DNA from 2 places in the Paenibacillus sp. W2I17 genome. Region 1 is predicted to be linked to the other one. Evidence: predicted binding sites of a transcription regulator. Region 1 holds the regulator's gene; the other holds the start of a gene.

Region 1 (12,600 bases):
GGTGTGGCCCAATTTACGAGCTTCATCCATAGACAGTTCAATTACTTTTTTCGCACGTGGCGTATATGCAATGTTGGTAGGTTGCTCTTGGCCACGGCCAATCAGCGTTTCTACTTCATCCTGAATTTTTTCCAATCCGAGTCCCAGGCCGATCAGTGCTTTGGCTGCGATGCCTTCGCCTTCACGAATGAGGCCGAGCAAAATATGCTCAGTACCGATGTTATTATGACCGAGACGGACAGCTTCTTCCTGCGCGAGTGCGAGCACCTTTTGGGCCCGTTCCGTAAATCTTCCAAACATCATATCTCCTGCACCTCCATGGTTTTGGATAAAACGAGGTCATGTAATGAAATAACCGTCGTATTCTTCATATCATTTTTGTTTGCAGCCGTGCTGCGAATAAAGTCATTTGGCATTTGTAGATGCCTTATTATATAAAAGCCGCAATGCGGCATGAAACCATAATTCAATACAATATCAGGTTAAACTAGGACTGCTTCGCTGCATTGATCGTATCACGAATCAACTGAGCACGGTATATGTCACGCTCATCTGTGCGCATATCTTCCCCGAATGTTTTCTGCAAAAATCCCGGCTGTGTCATCACATTCAACTCATTCATTACCGTGATGGACAGTCCATCCAACAATCCGAGATCCACGCCAAGGCGTACATCCGATAAGCGCTGTGCAGCTTCCTTGGAATCAACAATAGCTGCATGAGACAATATGCCATAAGAACGCATGACCCGATCCGTAATCCGAAGTCTGGAGTCGGTAATTAACCGTTCTCTCGCTGTACGTTCATGACCAATCATCTGTAACACAACACCATGCAGGTTCTCGATGACTTCCTGTTCGGTCTGTCCCAATGTAATCTGATTCGAGATCTGGAACAGGTTACCCATCGCCTCGCTACCTTCACCGTATATTCCTCTTACCGTCAATCCCACTTGGGAAACTGCGGTTAGAATACGGCCTATCTGTTGTGTCATCACCAGGGCAGGCAAGTGCATCATAACCGATGCTCTGACACCTGTACCTACATTAGTAGGACAGCTGGTTAAGTATCCTCTGCGATCATCAAAAGCATAATCCACGTGCGCTTCAAAAGCATCATCTATTGCGGAAGCTTTCTCCCAGGCTTCTTTCACCTGGAATCCCGGATAGAGGCACTGGATACGAAGATGATCCTCTTCGTTAATCATAATACTGACTGACTCATCCTCACTGAGAATAACCGCACCATTCCTGGATTCATTCGCAAGACTTGGACTGATGAGATGTTTCTCCACCAGCACCCGTTTGTCAAGTTCGTCAATATCGATCAGATCCAACGTATGAAAATCCCCAAAGGCATGAACGTCATCGTATTGAAGTACTTCGCTCAGCTTATTCAGCACCTCTTCCGATTGCTCATTGGAAGCCAGCATCGGAAACGGAACATGCTGAAGGTTGCGTGCAATCCGGACACGGCTGCTAATGACAATTTCGGAATCAGCCGCATCACTGCGCATCCAGTCGCTGAGCGCCTTCTCTGTAAAGCGCAGATTAGGCATTACGCATCCCTCCTACTCATGACAAACTTTACTCCTGAGCTATTCCTTTTTCAAGTCCTCTGATCTGGTCACGGATCTGGGCCGCCTCTTCAAATTCCTCTTGTGCGATGCTCTCTTGTAGCTCACGCTTCAGATCAGCAATTTGCCGTTTCACCTTGATGCGACCACCAGCTCGTGCAGGCACTTTGCCTACATGGGACGTATTACCATGAACCCGCTTGAACAAAGGATCCAGACGACTGTCAAAATATTTATAACATGAACTGCAGCCGAACCGGCCTATCTTACTAAATTGTGCGTACGTCATACCACACTCTTCACATTGAAGAGCTTTTGCAGGTGGTGTTCCTGCCGATCCACTTTTGCCGGCTGGATCAAAATCAAGCAATCCGGACAACAAGTTGTGAATGGAAAACCCACCTGCTGTTCCAGGGATCATTTCCCCTTTTTCACGGGCACATGACTCACAAATATGGAATTCCGTCTTCTCTCCATTTACGATCTTCGTAAAATGAAGTGTCGCCGGACGTTTATTGCATTCTTGGCACAGCATATTGATGTACCTCCTTTGACCCCGATAGTTTTCATTTACCGAGCAAAGATATTAACATCGCCTTCAACATTCTGGCACGAATTTGATCCCGGTAAGGAAGTTTGACCAATATAACCTCTCTAGATACAGCAGCTCGCATCAACCCGGCTTCCCGCTTGCTCAAGAAGCGCGCTTCTTCCAATTGATAGATCAGACCTTCGGCAGCTGTCTGCCCGATCTCTTCACCAATACTATGGTGCAAATGATTATGCAGAGCTGATTGGGCCGGTAATTCAATGCGCTGTATGCGAACATAACCACCACCGCCGCGTTTACTCTCTACCAGGTATCCCTTCTCGAGTGTAAAACGTGTGCTGATGACATAATTGATCTGGGAAGGTACACATGAGAATTGATCTGCCAGATCATTACGCTGAATTTCAACCATTCCTTCGGGACTTTCATGCAAAATACTCTTCAGATATCGTTCGATAATATCAGAGATATTACGCATCCAATCATCCTCCACTGTCTGAAACGTTAAGTCAATAAGGACCCACACGCCCCCACAGAGTACACCTTCTCTACCCATTTAACCAATCAGGGAAACATCGAATCTTGCTTCCACAGGTGTTAACAGGAGAGCGAAGGAAGCACGAAGGTCCTTTAATATTCCCTTGATCCTCCGATGAAATGAATCCCGTATATTGGCGATCATGCATCAGATTGTAGAAAGAAAGCTACTTAAGTATTAAACCTTTAGTTGACTTTGACTTTCTTTGACTTTATAACCATTATAGCATATTTTGTGGTTTTGCCAAGTGGGGTCACTATTCATTTTTTACGATTTTACACGAAATATTCCCCGGACACAAAAAAACCTCCCCAAAATTGCTGGAGAAGTCCATTTGTCTTTCAATCACGCCGTATTTCTATATAAGCTAATCAAGTTAAATGGAGCAGTGGGCATAGCCATCAGAAAAAATCGAGCAAATAGGTTTCCCGCTCAGGAATCGCTTTTTCCAAAGCCTTGATTGCTGTGTTCGGTCCGTGAATTCTTCCGATTCGTGCCATTTCCGTTGGTCTGCGATATCCCATGAGCACCGCGGTAAGGGATTGAATATCCACCTTAATGATCTGATCATCAGTAATTGGCTCCGATGTTTTCCATATGGACGCCGTTCCGTTCATTGCCACGTTTAATTGCCATACCCCTTCATTCCATGGAGCGTGGGGCATCTTCTACCTGAAGTACAATCTGCACCGGTGAGTCCTGGCTTGCAAATGGATACTGGGATATAAACTGCTCTACACTAACGATACGCGCCATAAAATAAGGTACAATCTCCTGCTGAATCCGTGGGTTATCCAATTGGAAGGCAAGCGTGTCACTGGCAGGCGCCTGCAACGTAACTTCCTGGATCATGGAATCATGGTTAGCAATGAAGGTCCACAGCCCTTGCCTAGCCTCTTCATTCAGATAGATGATCTCTTTAATGGTAAACTTATTTTCCTTAACCTCATATAAAAGATAACCTTGTGCTGCATCAGCTTCATCGTAATATACAGCCTTCTGGCTGGTCCCATTAACAAGAACTGAATTCTCCCACCTTGCATCATCCCGAACCAGAGTTCCGTTATAACGCTCAGCATACGCACTGTATACTTCCTTTAATATGCTGAGGCCCGGATCCCCACGCCGAATTGTTCCAGGTGTCGCTTTTTTCAGAGGCAAATGAGCTGTAGGTACTTTATAACGTTTAAATTCAACATACGTCTCCCATCCATACTTCCGATAGAAGCCAAAAGAGAATGGATGCAAGAAAGATATACTCTGTTTGTTACGATTCATTTCTTCCAACGCATGCTTCAGCAGACCAGCTACCCAGCCTTTGCGTCTATACTCTGGCCAGGTGGCTACACCCGCAATACCGCCCATCTCGAACGATCTGCCATGAATATAGGTTTGAAAAGGAATGATGTGAAGTTTAGCTCCTAGCTGCCCGTCCTCATATACACCCCATATATCCTGTGACGAAAATTGACTCCGCCGTTTTTCTTTCTGTTCTTCACTCATTACTACTTGAAAAGCATATTCGGAGAGTGCCATCGCCGGTTCAAAATCATCTACCGTCAATTTCTGAATTTCCATGTTGTCCTACACCCCATTCGCTAGAGTTATTATCAATCCAAATCATGGCCTGATATCTGATATATGTACCCCTTAGAGTGTGTCAGAGGATTCTTACAAAGTCAAATAAGAGATGCTTTCGCATCCCCTAAAATAAACAAATAAAAACCACCACCGAATAACATCGGCAGTGGTTCTTCGCTTGGCGGCGTCCTACTCTCCCAGGACCCTGCGGTCCAAGTACCATCGGCGCTAGAGGGCTTAACGGTCGTGTTCGGGATGGGTACGTGTGGAACCCCTCCGCCATCGCCACCAAACGCATAGCTTAGCTTACATTTCAGAGATCGTTCTCTGAAAACTAGATTCGAAACGAAACATGCGAATTATCACTTGCTATTGGATAAGCCCTCGACCGATTAGTACTGGTCAGCTCCATGCATTGCTGCACTTCCACCCCCAGCCTATCTACCTCGTCGTCTTCAAGGGGTCTTACATACTGGGAAATCTCATCTTGAGGGGGGCTTCACGCTTAGATGCTTTCAGCGTTTATCCCGTCCGTACATAGCTACCCAGCGGTGCTCCTGGCGGAACAACTGGTACACCAGCGGTACGTCCATCCCGGTCCTCTCGTACTAAGGACAGCTCCTCTCAAATTTCCTACGCCCACGACAGATAGGGACCGAACTGTCTCACGACGTTCTGAACCCAGCTCGCGTACCGCTTTAATGGGCGAACAGCCCAACCCTTGGGACCTACTTCAGCCCCAGGATGCGATGAGCCGACATCGAGGTGCCAAACCTCCCCGTCGATGTGGACTCTTGGGGGAGATAAGCCTGTTATCCCCAGGGTAGCTTTTATCCGTTGAGCGATGGCCCTTCCATGCGGTACCACCGGATCACTAAGCCCGACTTTCGTCCCTGCTCGACTTGTAGGTCTCGCAGTCAAGCTCCCTTATGCCTTTGCACTCTTCGAATGATTTCCAACCATTCTGAGGGAACCTTTGGGCGCCTCCGTTACTCTTTAGGAGGCGACCGCCCCAGTCAAACTGCCCACCTGACACTGTCCCCGCACCGGATTACGGTACCAGGTTAGAACCTAGATACGATCAGGGTGGTATCCCAACGTTGCCTCCACGCAAGCTGGCGCTCACGTTTCAAAGGCTCCCACCTATCCTGTACAGATCGTACCCAAATTCAATATCAAGCTGCAGTAAAGCTCCATGGGGTCTTTCCGTCTTGTCGCGGGTAACCTGCATCTTCACAGGTATTAAAATTTCACCGGATCTCTCGTTGAGACAGCGCCCAAGTCGTTACGCCATTCGTGCGGGTCAGAATTTACCTGACAAGGAATTTCGCTACCTTAGGACCGTTATAGTTACGGCCGCCGTTTACTGGGGCTTCGGTTCACAGCTTCGGGACTAGTCCCTAACCACTCCCCTTAACCTTCCAGCACCGGGCAGGCGTCAGCCCGTATACTTCGCCTTACGGCTTCGCACAGACCTGTGTTTTTGCTAAACAGTCGCTTGGGCCTTTTCACTGCGGCCCCCTCGTGCTATTCACACTACCGGGGCACCCCTTCTCCCGAAGTTACGGGGTCATTTTGCCGAGTTCCTTAACGAGAGTTCTTCCGCGCGCCTTAGAATACTCTTCTCGCCTACCTGTGTCGGTTTGCGGTACGGGCACCTTCACCTGGCTAGAGGCTTTTCTTGGCAGTGTGAGATCATGACCTTCGCTACTATAATTTTCGCTCCCCATCACAGCTCAGCCTTACAATGTGCGGATTTGCCTACACATCAGCCTCACTGCTTAGACGGACATCCATCAGTCCGCGTCACTACCCTACTGCGTCCCCCCATTGCTCATAACGGCTTACGGTGGTACAGGAATTTCGACCTGTTGTCCTTCGACTACGCCTTTCGGCCTCGCCTTAGGTCCCGACTTACCCTGAGCGGACGATCCTTCCTCAGGAACCCTTAGGCTTTCGGCGGATCAGATTCTCACTGATCTTTTCGTTACTCATACCGGCATTCTCACTTGTATAATGTCCAGCGCTCCTTACGGTACACCTTCAACCCTTATACAACGCTCCCCTACCCCTGATGCAAAGCATCAAGCCATAGCTTCGGTGGTGTGTTTAGCCCCGTTACATTTTCGGCGCAGAGTCACTCGACCAGTGAGCTATTACGCACTCTTTCAATGGTGGCTGCTTCTAAGCCAACATCCTGGTTGTCTGTGCAACTCCACATCCTTTCCCACTTAACACACACTTGGGGACCTTAGCTGATGGTCTGGGCTGTTTCCCTTTCGACAATGGATCTTAGCACTCACTGTCTGACTCCCGGAAGTAAGTCTATGGCATTCGGAGTTTGACTGAGCTTGGTAACCCTTGCGGGCCCCGCACCCAATCAGTGCTCTACCTCCACGACTCTGTTTTCCGAGGCTAGCCCTAAAGCTATTTCGGGGAGAACCAGCTATCTCCGAGTTCGATTGGAATTTCTCCGCTACCCCCACCTCATCCCCGCATTTTTCAACATGCGTGGGTTCGGGCCTCCAGTGCGTGTTACCGCACCTTCACCCTGGACAGGGGTAGATCACCCGGTTTCGGGTCTACGTCCACGTACTAAGTCGCCCTATTCAGACTCGCTTTCGCTGCGGCTCCGGCTCTTCACCTTAACCTTGCACGGGAACGTAACTCGCCGGTTCATTCTACAAAAGGCACGCCATCACCCCTAAAACGGGCTCTGACTTTTTGTAAGCACACGGTTTCAGGTTCTATTTCACTCCCCTTCCGGGGTGCTTTTCACCTTTCCCTCACGGTACTGCTTCACTATCGGTCGCTAGGAAGTATTTAGCCTTGGCAGATGGTCCTGCCGGATTCATACGGGGTTTCACGTGCCCCGCACTACTCGGGATCCGTCTCGGAGGGAACAGACTTTCAACTACAGGGCTTTTACCTTCTTTGGCGGGCCTTTCCAGACCTCTTCGCTTAACCGGTTCCTTTGTAACTCCATGTGAGACGTCCCACAACCCCAAAGAGCAAGCTCCTTGGTTTGGGCTTCTCCGCGTTCGCTCGCCGCTACTGACGGAATCACTATTGTTTTCTCTTCCTCAGGGTACTTAGATGTTTCAGTTCCCCTGGTATGCCTCACACTAACCTATGTATTCAGTTAGGTGTAACTGGAAATTACCCCAGCTGGGTTTCCCCATTCGGACACCCCCGGATCAAAGCTTGCTTACAGCTCCCCGAGGCAGTTTCGTTGTTCGCCACGTCCTTCATCGGCTCCTAGCGCCTAGGCATCCTCCGTGTGCTCTTAGTAGCTTAACCATTTTGTTCCGGTTTCGGTCGCTCGCTTCCCTTGGTTTGGACTACGTCCAAATCCAAAAGTCGCTCTCACCCGATACCATCACAAAAGCAATTTAACTACCTTTATACACTTGACTTGTTTGCACAAGTTCAGCTTAAAGGAATGTTCTAATTCGCGTTTGTTTCGTTTCGATATCTAGTTTTCAAAGAACAAGCCAAATAGATGAAATTGTTTGGTGGAGCCAAGCGGGATCGAACCGCTGACCTCCTGCTTGCAAGGCAGGCGCTCTCCCAGCTGAGCTATGGCCCCTCAAATTCCATCAAAACTGAACAAATGGATAAGTAACTGTGTTGCTGTTGTAGGTTCTAAGAACCTACTTATTTGAATGTTTCCGTTGCAGGAAACGATTCTCCATAGAAAGGAGGTGATCCAGCCGCACCTTCCGATACGGCTACCTTGTTACGACTTCACCCCAATCATCTATCCCACCTTCGGCGGCTGGCTCCTTGCGGTTACCCCACCGACTTCGGGTGTTATAAACTCTCGTGGTGTGACGGGCGGTGTGTACAAGACCCGGGAACGTATTCACCGCGGCATGCTGATCCGCGATTACTAGCAATTCCGACTTCATGCAGGCGAGTTGCAGCCTGCAATCCGAACTGAGACCGGCTTTGTTGGGATTGGCTCCATCTCGCGATTTCGCAGCCCGTTGTACCGGCCATTGTAGTACGTGTGTAGCCCAGGTCATAAGGGGCATGATGATTTGACGTCATCCCCACCTTCCTCCGGTTTGTCACCGGCAGTCTATCTAGAGTGCCCACCCGAAGTGCTGGCAACTAAATATAAGGGTTGCGCTCGTTGCGGGACTTAACCCAACATCTCACGACACGAGCTGACGACAACCATGCACCACCTGTCTCCTCTGTCCCGAAGGAAAGGTACATCTCTGTACCGGTCAGAGGGATGTCAAGACCTGGTAAGGTTCTTCGCGTTGCTTCGAATTAAACCACATACTCCACTGCTTGTGCGGGTCCCCGTCAATTCCTTTGAGTTTCAGTCTTGCGACCGTACTCCCCAGGCGGAGTGCTTAATGTGTTAACTTCGGCACCAAGGGTATCGAAACCCCTAACACCTAGCACTCATCGTTTACGGCGTGGACTACCAGGGTATCTAATCCTGTTTGCTCCCCACGCTTTCGCGCCTCAGCGTCAGTTACAGCCCAGAGAGTCGCCTTCGCCACTGGTGTTCCTCCACATATCTACGCATTTCACCGCTACACGTGGAATTCCACTCTCCTCTTCTGCACTCAAGTCACCCAGTTTCCAGTGCGATCCGGGGTTGAGCCCCGGGATTAAACACCAGACTTAAATGACCGCCTGCGCGCGCTTTACGCCCAATAATTCCGGACAACGCTTGCCCCCTACGTATTACCGCGGCTGCTGGCACGTAGTTAGCCGGGGCTTTCTTCTCAGGTACCGTCACCTTGAGAGCAGTTACTCTCCCAAGCGTTCTTCCCTGGCAACAGAGCTTTACGATCCGAAAACCTTCATCACTCACGCGGCATTGCTCCGTCAGGCTTTCGCCCATTGCGGAAGATTCCCTACTGCTGCCTCCCGTAGGAGTCTGGGCCGTGTCTCAGTCCCAGTGTGGCCGATCACCCTCTCAGGTCGGCTACGCATCGTCGCCTTGGTGAGCCGTTACCTCACCAACTAGCTAATGCGCCGCAGGCCCATCCCCAAGTGACAGATTGCTCCGTCTTTCCAGTTTCCTTCAGGCGAAGAAAACAACTATTCGGTATTAGCTACCGTTTCCGGTAGTTGTCCCAAACTTGAGGGCAGGTTGCCTACGTGTTACTCACCCGTCCGCCGCTAACCATCAGAGAAGCAAGCTTCTCTTCAAGTCCGCTCGACTTGCATGTATTAGGCATGCCGCCAGCGTTCGTCCTGAGCCAGGATCAAACTCTCCAATAAAGTATTGAAAAGAGCGATAAGCTCATTTTGAATCTGACGATTCATTGTGAATCAAAAGTTACTATCCATTTGTTCAGTTTTCAAGGAACTTGTATGTCCGTTTATGTTGATGTTTGTCAACCGGACAGGAATCTTATCATATCATGTTAACTAACTTACTGTCAACACTTTGTTTTCGTCATCTTTCAAATGATTATGACAATCATTCGTTTGAAGCGACAAGAAACAATATATCACGTAGTGATTTATTTAGCAAGCATTTTTAATCGACCTTTTGATATCATCATATCTTCATCTACGCTGTCTTGTTTCCAACCTGTATTCGACAGATTAGCACATTCTCTGAACCCAAGATGGGATAACAATCCCTGCCCTTCTAATGGTTTGAAGAAAGTGATCCAAAAACTCTATAATAAGGTATATAGATATAGGGATAAGGTTAAGCAGTCAAGTGTACTACTTTCATAAGTAGCCTATGAACAATCGTATAACCATCTCGCATTGCACCTTTACACAGATCACGTACTCCATTCACAGCTAGCTATTACATATCAAAGTTCTGAATAAACTCATTACTAACCTATATGGGGTGATCGCACTTGAAGCAATGGTTAAAGAACAGACGCAAAGGTTACGGCAAAAAGTTGGTTTCCATCCATGCTTGGAATGCCTGGATTGTTGTGATCCTTGCTATTTCAGGTCTTATGCTGGTAGGCGGCTTTTGGCGCGAGATACTCGGAATTGGACGTGTCTGGTTAAAATGGCTACATATCATCGTTGGGCTAGCTATGCTGGCACCCGTAGTATATTACTTGATTTTGGCCGGAAAGCACTGGAAACAGCTTCGAAATAGACCTTGGCAAAGGGTAAACACTATCTTTGTTCTTGCTCTGCTGGTAGGCTGGCTACTCTCGGGTATTGTATTATGGCAGTTTAAGCTAGCTGGACCTCGATGGTCGAATGCTGCACTTTTGATCCATGACCTGCTGACTTGGGTGGGCTTACCTTATATTATCTATCACTCCATCACTCGGACCAAATGGTTAAAGGATCCTGCACGTCGTGCAGTTAAAACCACTACAACTTCAACACGAACTCAAAATACAGCTGATCCATCTGATTCAATATCGGATGAAAAAGAAACTCCGGCTGCTATATCTTCTTCCCAGTTTGATCGCAGTTCCGAGAGAGATCTCCTCAAATCAGAGGAGCGACCTCAACCTTTGTATACACGACGAGCTTTCATCCGTTCTGCTGTGGGGGTTGGTCTCGCCCTGACTCTTGGTCCTACTTTTATATCCTGGGTAGGACGAAATCTCAAGATCGATAACAGTATTGATAGCATGCTGGAGAACGATCCTAACCGTATGGTTCCTCTGCCACAACCGCTGTCTGCCTCTTCACCTCCCATTGGAGGCGGGGCTGAAGGTCATTTCCGCGTATATACGGTTACGCCCATACCGTCCTTCTCCAATGCTAACTGGTCTTTCCGAATCGATGGACTGGTTGAACGGGCACAGGTTTGGAATTGGGAACAATTCGTGAAGCTGGCGCGTACCGTACAGGTTAGTGATTTCCACTGTGTAACGGGCTGGTCTGTATATAAAAATACCTGGGAAGGCATTTCTCTTGCACAGCTTTTGAAACAAGCCGGGGTTAAACCGGAAGCTCACAGTGTGAAATTTTATTCCGGTGATGGTGTGTATACGGATGCCATTACGATGGATCAAGCGCAAATGGATGATATTATGGTCGCTGTCATGCATGATGGCAAACCTATCCCTGCTGATCTTGGCGGTCCGGTACGGCTCGTTATTCCTCAGATGTATGCCTATAAATCGGTAAAATGGTTGAATCGCATTGAACTCATCGACAGCGAACATATCGGTTACTGGGAAGAACGAGGATATGATAAGGATGCATGGCTTACAGGCGCATCTCAGCGCATTCCTAACAATTTAAGTGGATCATGATCATTTAAGATAAGATTGGTGAGCGTTCATTCGTTGTAAAAGTAATTCAATAAATAGCAAAAGCCCCCGATCACATATTCGTGTCTTCGGGGGCTTTTTTTATATGAACTCTTTTGTTCATTTATCCTCTAACCCTGTGGGTTCAAAAGACGCACAAGTTCGTCCTCATCCTCAATCGTTGGAATGCCGAGATCATGAGCTTTGGTTAGTTTACTACCTGCCTTCTCTCCGGCAATAACCAAATCTGTCTTTTTCGACACACTGCCAGTCACCTTCGCTCCGAGCGCTTCCAGTCTTTGTGTTGCCTCTTCCCGCGTCAATTGATGCAGCGTTCCGGTCAAGACAACCGTTTTACCACTGAAGAAGGAATCTTCCACAACAGCAACGGCTGGTGCCTCAGGTGCCTGAGCTTTCACTCCCAAGTTGAGCATTTTCTCAATTGCAGCCTGTGTAAACGGATCTGCAAAAAAGTTTACGATGCTCTCTGCCACAATACCACCGACGTCGGGTAGTTCAACCAGTTCTTCCACGGTTGCATTCATAATGGCGTGCAGATCTCGATAATGATCAGCGAGCATGCGCGTGGTGGACTTACCTGTGTTCGGAATACCCAGTGAGTATAAGAAGGAAGCCAAGTCTCTATCTTTACTAAGCTCAAGCGCAGCGATAAGGTTGTTCGCTTTCTTTTCCCCAAACCGCTCCAGCTTCACCAAATCATCAAACTGTAACGTATACAGGTCGGCAGGCTCACGTACGTTCAATTCATCATACAACTGAATCGCTGTTTTCTCACTGAACGTCTCGATGTCCATGGCATCACGAGAAGCAAAATGGGAAATACGTGCCACCGTTTGTGGTTTACACGCAAGTCTATTGTTACAGAACAGATGCGCTCCGCGTTGCTCCAGTGGGAATCCACATGCTGGACACTGCTCAGGGAAGACGATCTCCTCGCCATCACTCTCCTCCGTCACTTTGCCCAGAATCTCAGGAATGACGTCGTTGGAGCGACGGATAAAGACCCGTGTACCCAGAGCAAACTTCAGATTTTTGCGCTCAATATCGCCGACATTGTTCAGAGTACAGTTCTGTACCGTTACCCCGGCAAGTTCAACCGGTTCTACGCGTGCCA
Region 2 (12,600 bases), 970 kb from region 1:
CTGCAGGATCAGGATGTATGGCCGCGATGGATTGTGAGAAGTTCCTTGAAGGAAGCATTGTCCATGATTGGAGCGAAACGTTGGATAAATAAGCATTACATGCGTGAGGTTAGGCATATGTTAGGAATAAGAGACAACGGGAAGTCTCATGAAATGAGAGAAGCCGGAAGGCTTCTCTTTTTTTGAAACTACAGTGGGCATGAGTTCGTATACATATAGGGCATATTAGCTGTGAGGTGAAGATTTTGGGGGAAATGATAAAAGATTGGTTACAGAATGCGACAGTGAGACGGTTTTTGATCCTGCTCTTGTTCTGTTTAATTTTGTTCAGTATGGGGAGTATGCTGCACATGATTCTGCTGTTGTTCCTAGTGACATATGTCATGAACAGGTTACAGCATTTCATTACAGGTGGTCTGAATCGGTTGTTTCCAATCAATTATAAAGTTGTGGTCATCCTGCTCTATATGATTGTGATCGCAGTCATTGTGCTTGGCATTTCCAGATATTCACCACGGATCGTGGATCAGGTCGTTCAGTTGACAAACGAGATTATGAAATTTCTGGATAGTGCAGACGGTGATAATTTTGCATCCAAAATTGCGGGTTATCTTCAATCCTTCGATATTAAAAATTACACCAATGATGCATTGAAATATATTTTCGCTTTGAGCAAATGGCTGGAGTTTATTCTGCTCGTCATCATTCTGAGTCTGTTCTTCTTGTTGCAGAAGCAGGAGATATCCAAGTTCACGTCCAAGTTCAAAACAAGTAAAATTGGATGGTTCTACAATGAAGTGGCTTATCTGGGAGACAAATTCGTGTCTTCTTTTGGTAAAGTCATTGAGGCACAGCTTCTTATTGCGGTGTTTAATACGGTGCTGACCATACTGGGCTTATGGATTCTGGGTTTCCCGTATCTGTTCGCTCTGACCATTCTGGTGTTCATGCTCAGTCTGGTTCCCGTTGCGGGGGTTATCATCTCACTTGTACCGCTCTGTCTGATTGGGTATCAGATGGGTGGACTGAAATTAAGTATTATTGTAATCATCATGATTATTGTTATTCATGCTTTGGAGACGTACTTCCTGAATCCAAAACTGATGGCACACAAGACCAAATTGCCAATGTTCTACACCTTTATCGTACTAATTCTGTCGCAACACTTTCTGGGGATCTGGGGACTGATCATTGGTATTCCGATCTTTGTCTTCCTGCTTGATATTCTGGATGTGAACAAGATGGAGAAGACAGAAGAGCCGGTACGTGTGGAATCGAAGTTATAACGTAAAAATTCAACTGAGTTTAATCCAATCCTACAATTTCAGATTTTCATAAAAGTAAGGGAGCCTTCCTGTGGATGGAAGGCTCTTTTTTTGTTGGCAATACCGCCTTTAGATAACTTTCTGCATGAGAATGGCAGGTGGTGGGGTGCATAAGACGAGTCACCACTCTGAGGGGGCGAAGATCATCTTTTATGAATGGAACGAGTGAAGATGCAATATCATGAGTTGAGGCTTCCTCTGTTATGGAGGAAAGGAATGAAGCGTGCGTTTATAAATGAAGGTAATGAGGATGTATACGTATTCAAAAACGGTGTGTGATTTGGTTCACAACCCCGGCGGAGCAGGAGGTACTAGAGGTCTTCTCGTCTTGACCCAGGCGTATCCTTCAATTATAGTTGGTACGTAGGACTTAAACTATTTTAGATAGATAAAGGTGGCTTGCAGCATGTCTGAGAAAATCTACGTTGGGGTCGATCTCGGCGGAACAGCAATCAAGGTCGGTATATGCGATGAACAAGGTCAGCTAATGCATACGTATGAAGGACCGACTGAAGTGGATAAGGGCGTAGACACGGTCATCGCCAACATCGAGAAGTATGTCCGACATATCGTAGCCGAATCACCTTACAGTTGGGAACAACTTGAGGGTGTGGGTGCTGGAGTGGCCGGTTTCACGAATGTACGTGAGGGAATTATCGTTCATGCCCCTAACATCGGATTTCGGAATGTGGCCATTCGTTCGATTCTGGAAGAACGTCTGGGCAAGCCAATCAAAATAGATAACGATGCAAACGTGGCTGCACTGGGTGAAGTATGGGCAGGTGCAGGCAAAGGCGTAGACAACTGCGTATGTTATACACTAGGTACGGGTGTTGGTGGAGGCTTGATCCTGAATGGCAACATCTATCAGGGTTTCTCCGGTATGGCGGGAGAACTGGGTCATATTAGTGTTGTACCTGATCTGGAAGCCATCAAGTGCGGTTGTGGTAAAATGGGATGTGTAGAAACAGTATCGTCTGCAACAGGAATTATCCGTATGGCGAAGGATGCCGTAGAACGTGGTGATCATACGTCACTGGCACTTGTCGACAAGATTGCAGCCAAAGAAGTATTTGATGCTGCCAAGGCAGGCGATGAAGTGGCACAGCGCATTGTGAATCGTGCGGCCTTCTACCTGGGCAAATCCATGGCTACTGTAGCAGCTGTCATTAACCCGGAGATGTTCATTATTGGTGGAGGTGTATCCAAAGCCGGTAATTTCTTGTTTGATGAAATCCGTACCGTATTTGCTAAATTGACACCGGAACCACTGCAAGAAGGGGTTCAGATTCTGGAAGCTACACTTGGTAATAATGCAGGTATTGTGGGTGCAGCAGGTCTTCTCTTGCGTTCCTAGTGACCTCGTAACAATATATGAAGACAGCAATATGATAAGGAGGGGACATTTATGCTTGAAGGTGAAGGCTCACCAGGCACAGGCGCCACGCTCATTATCATTACGGGCATGTCCGGAGCAGGTAAAACCATTGCAGTACAAAGCCTGGAGGATCTGGGTTTCTTCTGTGTGGATAATCTGCCGCCGGTATTGATTCCGAAATTTGCGGAACTAATTGAACAGTCAAACGGCAAGATTGGTAAGGTTGCATTGGTTATCGATCTGCGCGGGCGTGAATTCTTTACGGCTCTGTCCGAGTCTTTGAACTATATTAAAGATCATTTTACCATTCACTGCGAAATTTTATTCCTGGATGCTACAGATTCTGTACTTGTTCAGCGTTACAAAGAAAGCAGGCGCAGACATCCACTGGCTCCTGAGGGCATGCCGCTGGACGGCATCCGACTGGAACGCAAGATGTTGGAGGAACTCAAAAACTCTGCGACTCAGGTACTGAATACAAGCACAATGAAACCTGCTCAACTGAAAGAACGCATCATATCCCGCTTTTCTCATTTGGAAAGCCAAATGCTGTCGGTGAATATTACGTCGTTTGGATTCAAGTATGGCATTCCGATTGATGCTGATCTGGTGTTTGATGTACGTTTTTTACCGAATCCGCATTATATTGATCATTTGCGACCGAATACGGGACAGAATAGTGATGTGTACGAATATGTTATGAAGTGGCCAGAGACACAGGCGTTTCTGACCAAGCTGCTGGATATGCTGCATTTCCTGATTCCGCAATACCGGAAGGAAGGCAAAAGCCAGGTTATTATTGGAATCGGCTGTACCGGAGGCAAGCATCGTTCGGTAGCAATATCGGAATATTTGGGCAAGATGTTGGGAAGCAGCGAGACAGAAGCTGTTACCGTGAGCCATCGCGACGCTGACCGGGACCGTCATTGAAGAGGGTGAAGGGATGAAAGAGGCCGGACCACGAAGAGAACGTCCGAGAATAGTTGTAATGGGCGGCGGAACCGGATTATCCGTGATGTTGCGCGGTTTGAAAGAGAAGCCGCTGGATATCACGGCCATCGTCACAGTTGCAGATGACGGTGGAAGTTCAGGCATCCTGCGCAATGAGCTACAAATGCCGCCTCCGGGCGACATTCGCAACGTGCTTACGGCACTGGCTGATGTAGAACCATTGCTTTCAGATATGTTGAAGTACCGTTTCAATACAGGCGCGGGGCTTGCAGGCCACAGCTTGGGGAATTTGATTTTGGCTGCAATGACGGATATTTCGGGCGACTTTGTGACCGCAGTGCGGGAGCTTAGCCGCGTGTTTGCCGTTCGAGGTGAGGTATTGCCAGCAGCAGGGCAGGCCGTTGTGTTGCATGCGGAGATGGAAGATGGGACAATTATTACAGGTGAGTCCAAAATCCCTGAGGCGGGTGGACGCATCAAACGTGTTTTCCTTGAACCGGATCACGTGGAGCCGTTGCCAGAGGCAGTAGAGGCCATTCGTCAAGCTGACGCCATTCTGATCGGGCCAGGCAGCCTCTATACAAGCATCCTTCCCAATCTGCTCGTACCTAAGCTGGCTGAGGCTGTGGTAGAGGCTGATGCAGTGAAGATGTTTATCTGTAATGTTATGACACAGCCGGGAGAAACTGATAACTATACGGTAAGTGACCATCTTAAGGCGGTACACGAGCATATAGGTCATCAGCTCTTCGACTATGTTATCGTAAATAATGGTGATATTCCGCTGCAAGTGCAAAATAAGTATGCGGAAAAAGGAGCAAAACCGGTTGTACTGGATATGAATGTACTCGAAAGTGCCGGCTATCAGGTGGTTGCAGATACCCTTGTTCTGTTCAAAACCTATCTGCGTCATGATGCCGACAAGTTGAGTCATCACATCTACCAACTGGTACAAAATTGGATGTTACGGAAGAGGTGAAGTCCCATGTCGTTTGCAGCACAGACCAAAAAAGAGCTAACCATGATCGAGAGCGAACCGTGCTGCGAAAAGGCGGAACTTTCAGCCCTCATCCGTATGCTTGGTGCAGTGCAGTTATCGAATAAAAAAGTGATCTTGGATATTTCGACGGAGAATGCCGCCATTGCAAGACGGGCATACTCTCTGCTTAAAAAGCATTTTCAAGTGCATACGGAATTACTGGTCCGCAAAAAAATGCGGCTGAAAAAGAACAATGTATATATTGTTCGTATTCCAACCATGGTACAGGAGATTCTCAACAGTCTTCATATTGTATCGGAAGGTTTTCTGTTTACGCCAGGGATCAATACGGAGTTATTTCAGCAGAACTGTTGTAAACGGGCCTATCTTCGCGGTTGCATTTCTGGCTGGTGGATCGGTTAATAATCCGGAAGGTTCCTCGTACCATCTGGAGATTGCGTCCATGTATGAAGAGCACTGTCAGGCACTGGTTGACCTGGCCAATGAATTTCATCTGAATGCACGGTGTATAGAACGGAAAAAAGGATTCATCCTATACATTAAGGAAGGCGAGAAAATCATTGAGCTGCTCAGCATCATTGGTGCTCATCAGGCTTTGTTCAAGTTTGAAGATGTACGAATTATGCGAGACATGCGTAACTCCGTTAACCGGATTGTCAATTGTGAGACCGCCAACCTGAATAAAACCATTGGAGCTGCGGTAAGACAAATCGATAATATCCGGTTGTTACAAAAGGAAGTTGGTCTGGAATCGCTGCCTGAGAAGCTTCGCGAAGTGGCGGAGGTTCGACTCGCTCATCCGGATATCAACTTGAAGGAAGTTGGCGAGCTCCTTAAAGGTACAGTCAGCAAGTCGGGAGTGAACCATCGGCTTCGTAAAATTGATGAGCTGGCTGAGAAAGTACGCACAGAACGTTATGGTTAAGACGGAGTAGGGTAAAGTAACAAGGTCGGCTGTTTCTGCTGAACAGAAAGGTCGGGAAAGTCAACCGTTAAGGATCTAGAAGACTTACTTGGGTCGTTGGATGCGCTGTGCAAAAGATGAAATTAGGGCAAGATAACGTCCGTCAAAGCACCCTGAGTTTTTTCTTCTAGTGTCCTGCACGGGTTAATGGTATAATGTTGTATAAATATAATTGTGTATTTAATGTCCAGATTTCATAATAGGGGGTAAGTTTCCATGACAAAGCACCCGGTAGTTGTCCGTTTGAAAACGGGTCTCCATGCCAGACCTGCGGCACTGTTCGTTCAAGAAGCGAATAAGTACTCGTCTGAAGTGTTCGTCGAGAAGGACGACAAAAAAGTTAATGCAAAAAGTATCATGGGGATCATGAGCCTTGCAATTAGCACAGGTACGGAAATCCAGATTAGTGCAGAAGGCGCGGATGCCGAACAGGCTGTAAACGCTTTAGTTAGTCTGGTAAGCAAGGAAGAGCTTGAAAACCAATAAGATATGATCAATCCAATGAAGAAGCCCCGAAAGGGGCTTTTTTGCGTTTTTCACGTTTATGCTATCGTCAAGTGCAACATTATGGAATTTGTCCCGTCTGTTAAGGTATCAAATCGTTTAAAGTTTGAGATGTTAACACATAAGGAGGCTATCGTGATGGGTAAACAATGGATGAAACCGTTTGGTGCGGTGCTGGTGGCAAGTACGTTGCTTGTTGGAGGAACAGCATGGGTTGCACCAGGCAACTATGCTTACGCTGCAGAGGTTCAGGGAGTACAACAGAATGTGATTAATGTTGTGGGTAAAGGTGAGATTCAGGTGAAGCCTGATATCGCTTATCTGTCCATTGGTGTGAACAGTACTGCAGAGACAGCTGCATCTGCTCAAAAAGCGAATGCTGCCAAAGTTCAAAAGGTATCCAATTTGCTGAAGAATACGTGGAAGATCAGTGCAGACGACATTCAAACGAGTCAGTTCTCTGTACAACCCAACTATACGTATAGCGAAAAAGACGGACAACAAATTAAAGGATATACAGCGCATCATACGCTGACAGTCACATATCGTGAGATGGACAAGATTGGCGAATTGCTCGATGCTGCTTCGGGGGCGGGTGCAAACAATATTGAAAACGTGCGCTTTACTGTAGAAAATCCGGAAAGTTATGAGTCCCAAGTGATTGAAAAAGCTGTTGCCAATGCAGATGTGAAAGCTGGCGCCATTGCAAAAGCAGTTAAACGTCAACTAGGTGCTGTTCTTTCCGTGAGCCAAGGTGATGCCAATGTGCCTGTATTCTATGCAAGCGAGGCGTTGATGTCCAAAGCACAAGATACAGCAGGTGGCACTGAGATTGAAACAGGCCAGGTTAAAGTAAGCACAATCCTGAATATCACGTATGAAATGAAATAAACAAGATCGAACTAAGGATTGTAAGCTCAAGTAACCTTATCAAGTATCATTTGAAGGGTACAACGAAATAATGACAAAGACTTTGTCCTGTGGACAGAGTCTTTTTTTGTTGGAAAAGCAAACTTTGATGAAGTTAGATAGGAGGGTACCTTTTTGAAGCAACATGAAATGCTGTATATTGGTATCTTTTTTGTATAGTTGTTCGTGACAAAAAGGTCATATCCCGTTATATTTTCGGTCTGATATTCATCAACATTGTAACTCGAGCTGTAAACCTTTCCGAATTCGGGTTAATTATAATAGAGAGGTGAGCGTATGAGATATGCGATCAGGTCAGGATTACATACGCAATGATCCCTAATTGTGAATTCAGAGAGGAGTTTTATATATGACATCATGGAAAAAATGGACAAGTGCATTGCTTGCAGCAGGAATTATTGTAGGTAGCGGTTCGGTGTGGCAGGACAGTTCGGTTCAGGCAGCATCGGTATCCTCGAAAGTGACAACCCCGGCTGAGGTAACTCTGAAATCGGGTGGAAAAACACTGACTCAAAAAGGACTTCTTCAAGGTGGCTCAACTTGGGTATCTCTTACGGCAGTTAAAGATGTGGCAGGTGGAACGCTGAAATATGATGGGAAAACCAAAGAGTACGCTTTGACAGCAGCCAATAACACGATGACGATCAGCCTATTGGATGGCGAGCCGAGTGTTCGAATTAACAACTATTATCCTCAAGTGGACGCAAAGCTGATCAACGGCAGATTGTATATTCCATTCTCGGCAATGAGAGATTATCTGGGTGTACAGGGGAATTGGGATGCCAAAACCAAAACGTTGACACTCAGCAAGGTGAAACAAAATAACGTAAAAATTAAAGCGGCAACAGTCAATGTCACTGTAAAAAATGCTGAAGTAGATGTTCAATATCCACAGGTAAGTGGACTTGCCAGCAAAGAAGCTGAAGCAGCGATCAACAAAGTGTTGAAAGACGAAGTGGATGCTTATGTAGCTGACTTCAAGAAACAGACATCTGAATTCGGCGGTGCAACAGCCAACCGTCCATATGCATTTGAGAGCTCTTATGTCGTGACGTACAACGAAAAAGGCGTGCTGGGACTCATTACACAACGATATGAGGATTATGCTGGCGCTCATGGGATGACATACCGTACGGGCCATACCTTTGCACTGGACACAGGCAAGGAGCTTACGTTGGATGATGTGCTGCAAAATAACAAAACCATGCGCGAAACGTTGAGTAAAAAAGTGGGTGAGCAACTGAAAGCCCGCGGTGGGTACCTCGACGGTTACAAAGGATTGAATAAAGATCAAGATTTCTATGTGACACCAACGGGTGTAGTTGTGTTCTTCCAGTTGTATGAATATACGGCATACGCAGAGGGATTTCCTGAAATGCCATTTACGTATAAAGAGCTTCTCCCTAAAGGCACAGAACCTTTCAGTAATGTAACTGGAACCAAATAACGAATCATTATTATGCACTCTTAAGTTATCTTTCTTATAAAATAAAAAAAGAAGCCCTCATCATAATTATGATGAGGGCTTCTTCCCGTATAGACAACACAATGAGGTGTTGCTGATTACGTTAGGTGTTGATTATGTTAGCGCGTAGACCGTGGTCTGCGTCACACTTAGATGCCTTGGGAACCTACGTTTTCAATAACTTTATCAATGATACCGTAATCGGCGGCTTCAGCAGCACTCATGAAGTAGTCACGATCTGTATCTTTCTCAATCCGCTCCAGCGGTTGACCTGAACGCTCAGAGATGATGCGGTTCAAGGTATCACGCATTTTCAGGATGCGGCGAGCACGAATTTCGATGTCGGAAGCTTGACCTTGAGCACCACCAAGTGGTTGGTGAATCATAATCTCACTGTTAGGCAATGCAAAACGTTTACCTTTTGCACCGGCATTCAACAAGAATGCACCCATGGAAGCGGCCATACCTACACAGATGGTAGATACATCCGGTTTGATGAATTGCATTGTATCGTAAATGGCCATACCGGCTGTAATCGATCCGCCTGGGCTGTTGATGTATAAGTGAATGTCTTTCTCCGGATCTTCCGCAGCCAGGAACAACATCTGTGCCATAATGGCATTAGCCACTACGTCATTAACATCGCTACCAAGGAAAATAATACGATCCTTCAGCAATCTGGAGTAGATGTCGTAGGCGCGCTCCCCCCGGTTGCTCTGTTCAACGACCATTGGAATAAAACTCACGTGAAAAACCTCCTCGGAATGTAAATGTTATTGGTGTTTATACTTAAACTGTTACCGTATTACCCACATAATAAACAATTCCAAACAAAAAGTCAAAGAAAGTCAAACTAACTTGCAAAAAAAAGAAACCTTTCCGGTTTCATTGGTTAAATGGGTTATGAGCTGTTAAATAAAAATGGCGCGCCCGCCAAGAATCGAACTTGGATCTCAGGCTTCGGAGGCCTACGTCATATCCATTGGACCACGGGCGCACATTATGTGACAGCAATAATTATTATAGCTCATGAAATATTTAATTGCAAGCAGTTCGTTGTGGTATTGGTTTGGATTAACATAAAAATGATCATGATGAAGAAGAGTGGATAAAGAGTGCATTTAAGTAAATGCTATTAGAGGTTTTGGACATGCCGTATGAAATGTGATTCTGAGCGATATGTAGATTGAATTCATTTGTTTCTTCTATATATGGTATGCGTGAGCTAGTCCTTGATCATGGAAGTCTAGGATTGTGAAAATAGGCGCGTACAAACGCGGAATGCGTGTCGAAATAACACGTTGAAACACTTGCATGTCACGTCAGTTTTAGGTAGAATAGACGTGGGACTTAAAAAGTTAACCCGGGACGTTTTAGGGCCACGAAAGAGAGCTTAGAACGAGAACTTGCGGGAGTGGAAAGCATGCGAACGATTTTAGAAGTACAAAAGCAGCTTCTGCCTGATCTCATGGATATCTTGAAAAAGAGGTATACGATTCTGCAACATATCATGTTATCGGATGTGATCGGACGGAGAACGTTAGCTAATTCCATGCAGATGACCGAGCGGGTTCTGAGGGCTGAGACCGATCTGTTAAAGGCTCAGGGACTTATTGAAATTGACAGTGCAGGAATGAAGATCAGCGAGGCAGGGTATGATTTGCTGCAGCAGTTAGAGCCCGTAGCCAAAGAGTTGTTCGGATTATCCGAGCTGGAAGAGCGCATCAAGCAAGCCTACGGTCTGCAAAAGGTAGTTGTGGTTCCTGGTGATTCGGACGTTTCTCCATTTGCCAAAAGGGAACTGGGCAGAGCCGGAGCGAAGGCTCTCGGCAATATCATGAGTGACAACGACGTTGTCGCCGTTACTGGCGGATCAACAACGGCCGAAGTCGCAGAGCAACTGACTCCGCCAACATCGCTCAAAGGTGTCTGGTTCGTACCGGCACGCGGTGGACTTGGAGAAAGCCTTGAAATTCAGGCAAATACGATTGCATCCACAATGGCAAAACGGGTAGGAGCGCAATACAAACTCCTGCATGTACCGGATTTGCTTAGTGATCATGCCTATGAATCATTAATCCAGGATCCCAGTGTTCAGGAGATTCTGCAGCTGATTCGGAAATCGCGGATTGTTATTCATGGAATTGGTGATGCCGTAGAGATGGCGACAAGACGTAAACTTGCGACGGAGATTATAGATGAACTTCAGGAGCAAGGGGCCGTATCTGAATCTTTCGGTTATTACTTTAATGATCAGGGTAAGGTGGTACATACCATGCTTACACTGGGTATGCGACTTCAGGATATTGAACGAACCGATGTTGTGATTGGAATTGCAGGTGGCAAAAGCAAAGCTGCTGCTATACATTCCGTGTTGCGATTTGGTCAGGAAGATATTCTGATTATTGATGAGGCTGCTGCCGAAGTCATCGTTGCTGAAATGGAATAAGTGTTTGCTTTGCATTACAATTATTGTTGTCTTGACGGACTTCACCGTCTGTCTTGAATATATAAGTTTCATAAAAAAATTAATCAAAACTTGGGAGGAACTTACTCATGATTAAAGTAGGTATTAACGGTTTTGGACGTATTGGACGCTTGGCATTCCGCCGTATTCAAAATGTAGCAGGCATCGAGGTAGTAGCAATCAACGACTTGACTGACGCTAAAATGCTCGCTCATTTGCTCAAATATGATACAACTCAAGGTCGCTTCGATGGCGATGTTGAAGTACACGATGGCTTCTTCAAAGTGAACGGCAAAGAAGTTAAAGTATTGGCTAACCGTAACCCGGAAGAACTTCCTTGGGGCGACCTGGGCGTAGATATCGTTCTGGAATGTACTGGTTTCTTCACAACTAAAGAAGCAGCTGAGAAACACTTGAAAGGTGGAGCTAAGAAAGTTGTTATCTCCGCACCAGCTACTGGCGACATGAAAACCATCGTTTACAACGTAAACCATGAAATCCTCGACGGTACTGAAACTGTAATCTCCGGCGCATCTTGCACAACAAACTGCCTGGCACCTATGGCAAAAACACTGCAAGACAAATTCGGAATCGTTCAAGGTTTGATGACTACAATTCACGCATACACTGGCGACCAAAACACGTTGGATGCTCCACACCCTAAAGGTGACTTCCGTCGTGCTCGCGCAGCAGCTGAAAACATCATCCCTAACACAACTGGTGCTGCTAAAGCAATCGGTCTGGTAATCCCAGAACTGCAAGGCATCCTTGATGGTGCAGCTCAACGTGTACCAGTAGCTACTGGTTCCCTGACTGAGCTCGTAACTGTTCTGAACAAAAAAGTAACTGCTGAAGAAGTTAACGCTGCTATGCAAGAAGCTTCCGATCCAGAAACTTTCGGATACACAGAAGACGAAATCGTATCTTCCGATATCCAAGGAATCACTTTCGGTTCCCTGTTTGATGCAACTCAAACTAAAGTTCTGACTGTTGGCGACCAACAATTGGTTAAAACTGTAGCTTGGTATGACAATGAAATGTCCTACACTGCACAATTGGTTCGCACTTTGGAGCACTTTGCAAAAATGATTAAGTAATATCTGCAATAACATAGAGCGGAAACAGATGCTATATTGTTTCCGCTCTTTATATATCTACATTTTGCAAATTTCTCAAAAACACCAGGATTGACAGGGGATTTTAGCTCTTGATTGGTCCACCAAATACATGGGTGCGGAGGAAATACAGATGAACAAAAAAAGTGTACGCGATATCGAATTGACAGGAAAACGGGCTTTTGTCCGTGTAGATTTCAATGTGCCGCTCGAAGATGGTAAAATTACAGATGACAAACGTATTCGTGCAACGCTTCCTACAATCAACTTCTTGATTGAAAAAGGCGCTAAAGTCATTTTGGCAAGCCACATGGGTCGTCCTAACGGCGAAGTGGTTGAATCCTTGCGTTTGACTCCAGCAGCTGAGCGTTTGTCTGAATTGCTTGGTAAAACAGTTGTTAAAGCTGACGATTCTGTTGGTGACGCTGTTAAAGCTCAAATCGCTGAACTGAACAACGGCGACGTATTGTTGCTTGAAAACGTTCGTTTCCATGCAGGCGA

The links. The regulator CtsR, encoded in region 1, represses protease genes until heat stress. The targets are predictions, from matches to a motif close to ATGGTCAATAAAGGTCAAACA.
Region 2: the regulator CtsR is predicted to act here: its motif matches at 9,352-9,372, upstream of clpP (ATP-dependent Clp endopeptidase proteolytic subunit ClpP).

The regions. Positions count from the first base shown of each region.
Region 1 is NZ_JAUSXM010000001.1:5,391,162-5,403,761, reverse strand. It holds gene QF041_RS24065 (ATP-dependent Clp protease ATP-binding subunit) at 1-303, opposite strand, end outside; gene mcsB (protein-arginine kinase McsB) at 488-1,558, opposite strand; gene mcsA (protein-arginine kinase activator protein McsA) at 1,587-2,111, opposite strand; gene QF041_RS24050 (CtsR family transcriptional regulator) at 2,143-2,604, opposite strand; gene QF041_RS24045 (sterol carrier protein domain-containing protein) at 3,066-3,281, opposite strand; gene QF041_RS24040 (GNAT family N-acetyltransferase) at 3,307-4,242, opposite strand; rRNA gene rrf (5S ribosomal RNA) at 4,422-4,538, opposite strand; rRNA gene QF041_RS24030 (23S ribosomal RNA) at 4,618-7,545, opposite strand; tRNA gene QF041_RS24025 (tRNA-Ala) at 7,759-7,834, opposite strand; rRNA gene QF041_RS24020 (16S ribosomal RNA) at 7,943-9,495, opposite strand; gene QF041_RS24015 (molybdopterin-dependent oxidoreductase) at 10,095-11,468, shown strand; gene ligA (NAD-dependent DNA ligase LigA) at 11,597-12,600, opposite strand, start outside.
Region 2 is NZ_JAUSXM010000001.1:4,417,889-4,430,488, reverse strand. It holds gene trxB (thioredoxin-disulfide reductase) at 1-92, shown strand, start outside; gene QF041_RS19840 (AI-2E family transporter) at 255-1,286, shown strand; gene QF041_RS19835 (ROK family glucokinase) at 1,732-2,682, shown strand; gene rapZ (RNase adapter RapZ) at 2,734-3,633, shown strand; gene QF041_RS19825 (gluconeogenesis factor YvcK family protein) at 3,647-4,633, shown strand; partial or broken gene whiA (DNA-binding protein WhiA) at 4,640-5,579, shown strand; gene QF041_RS19815 (HPr family phosphocarrier protein) at 5,835-6,104, shown strand; gene QF041_RS19810 (SIMPL domain-containing protein) at 6,261-7,013, shown strand; gene QF041_RS19805 (stalk domain-containing protein) at 7,402-8,499, shown strand; gene clpP (ATP-dependent Clp endopeptidase proteolytic subunit ClpP) at 8,667-9,263, opposite strand; tRNA gene QF041_RS19795 (tRNA-Arg) at 9,440-9,514, opposite strand; gene QF041_RS19790 (sugar-binding transcriptional regulator) at 9,941-10,966, shown strand; gene gap (type I glyceraldehyde-3-phosphate dehydrogenase) at 11,074-12,081, shown strand; gene QF041_RS19780 (phosphoglycerate kinase) at 12,233-12,600, shown strand, end outside.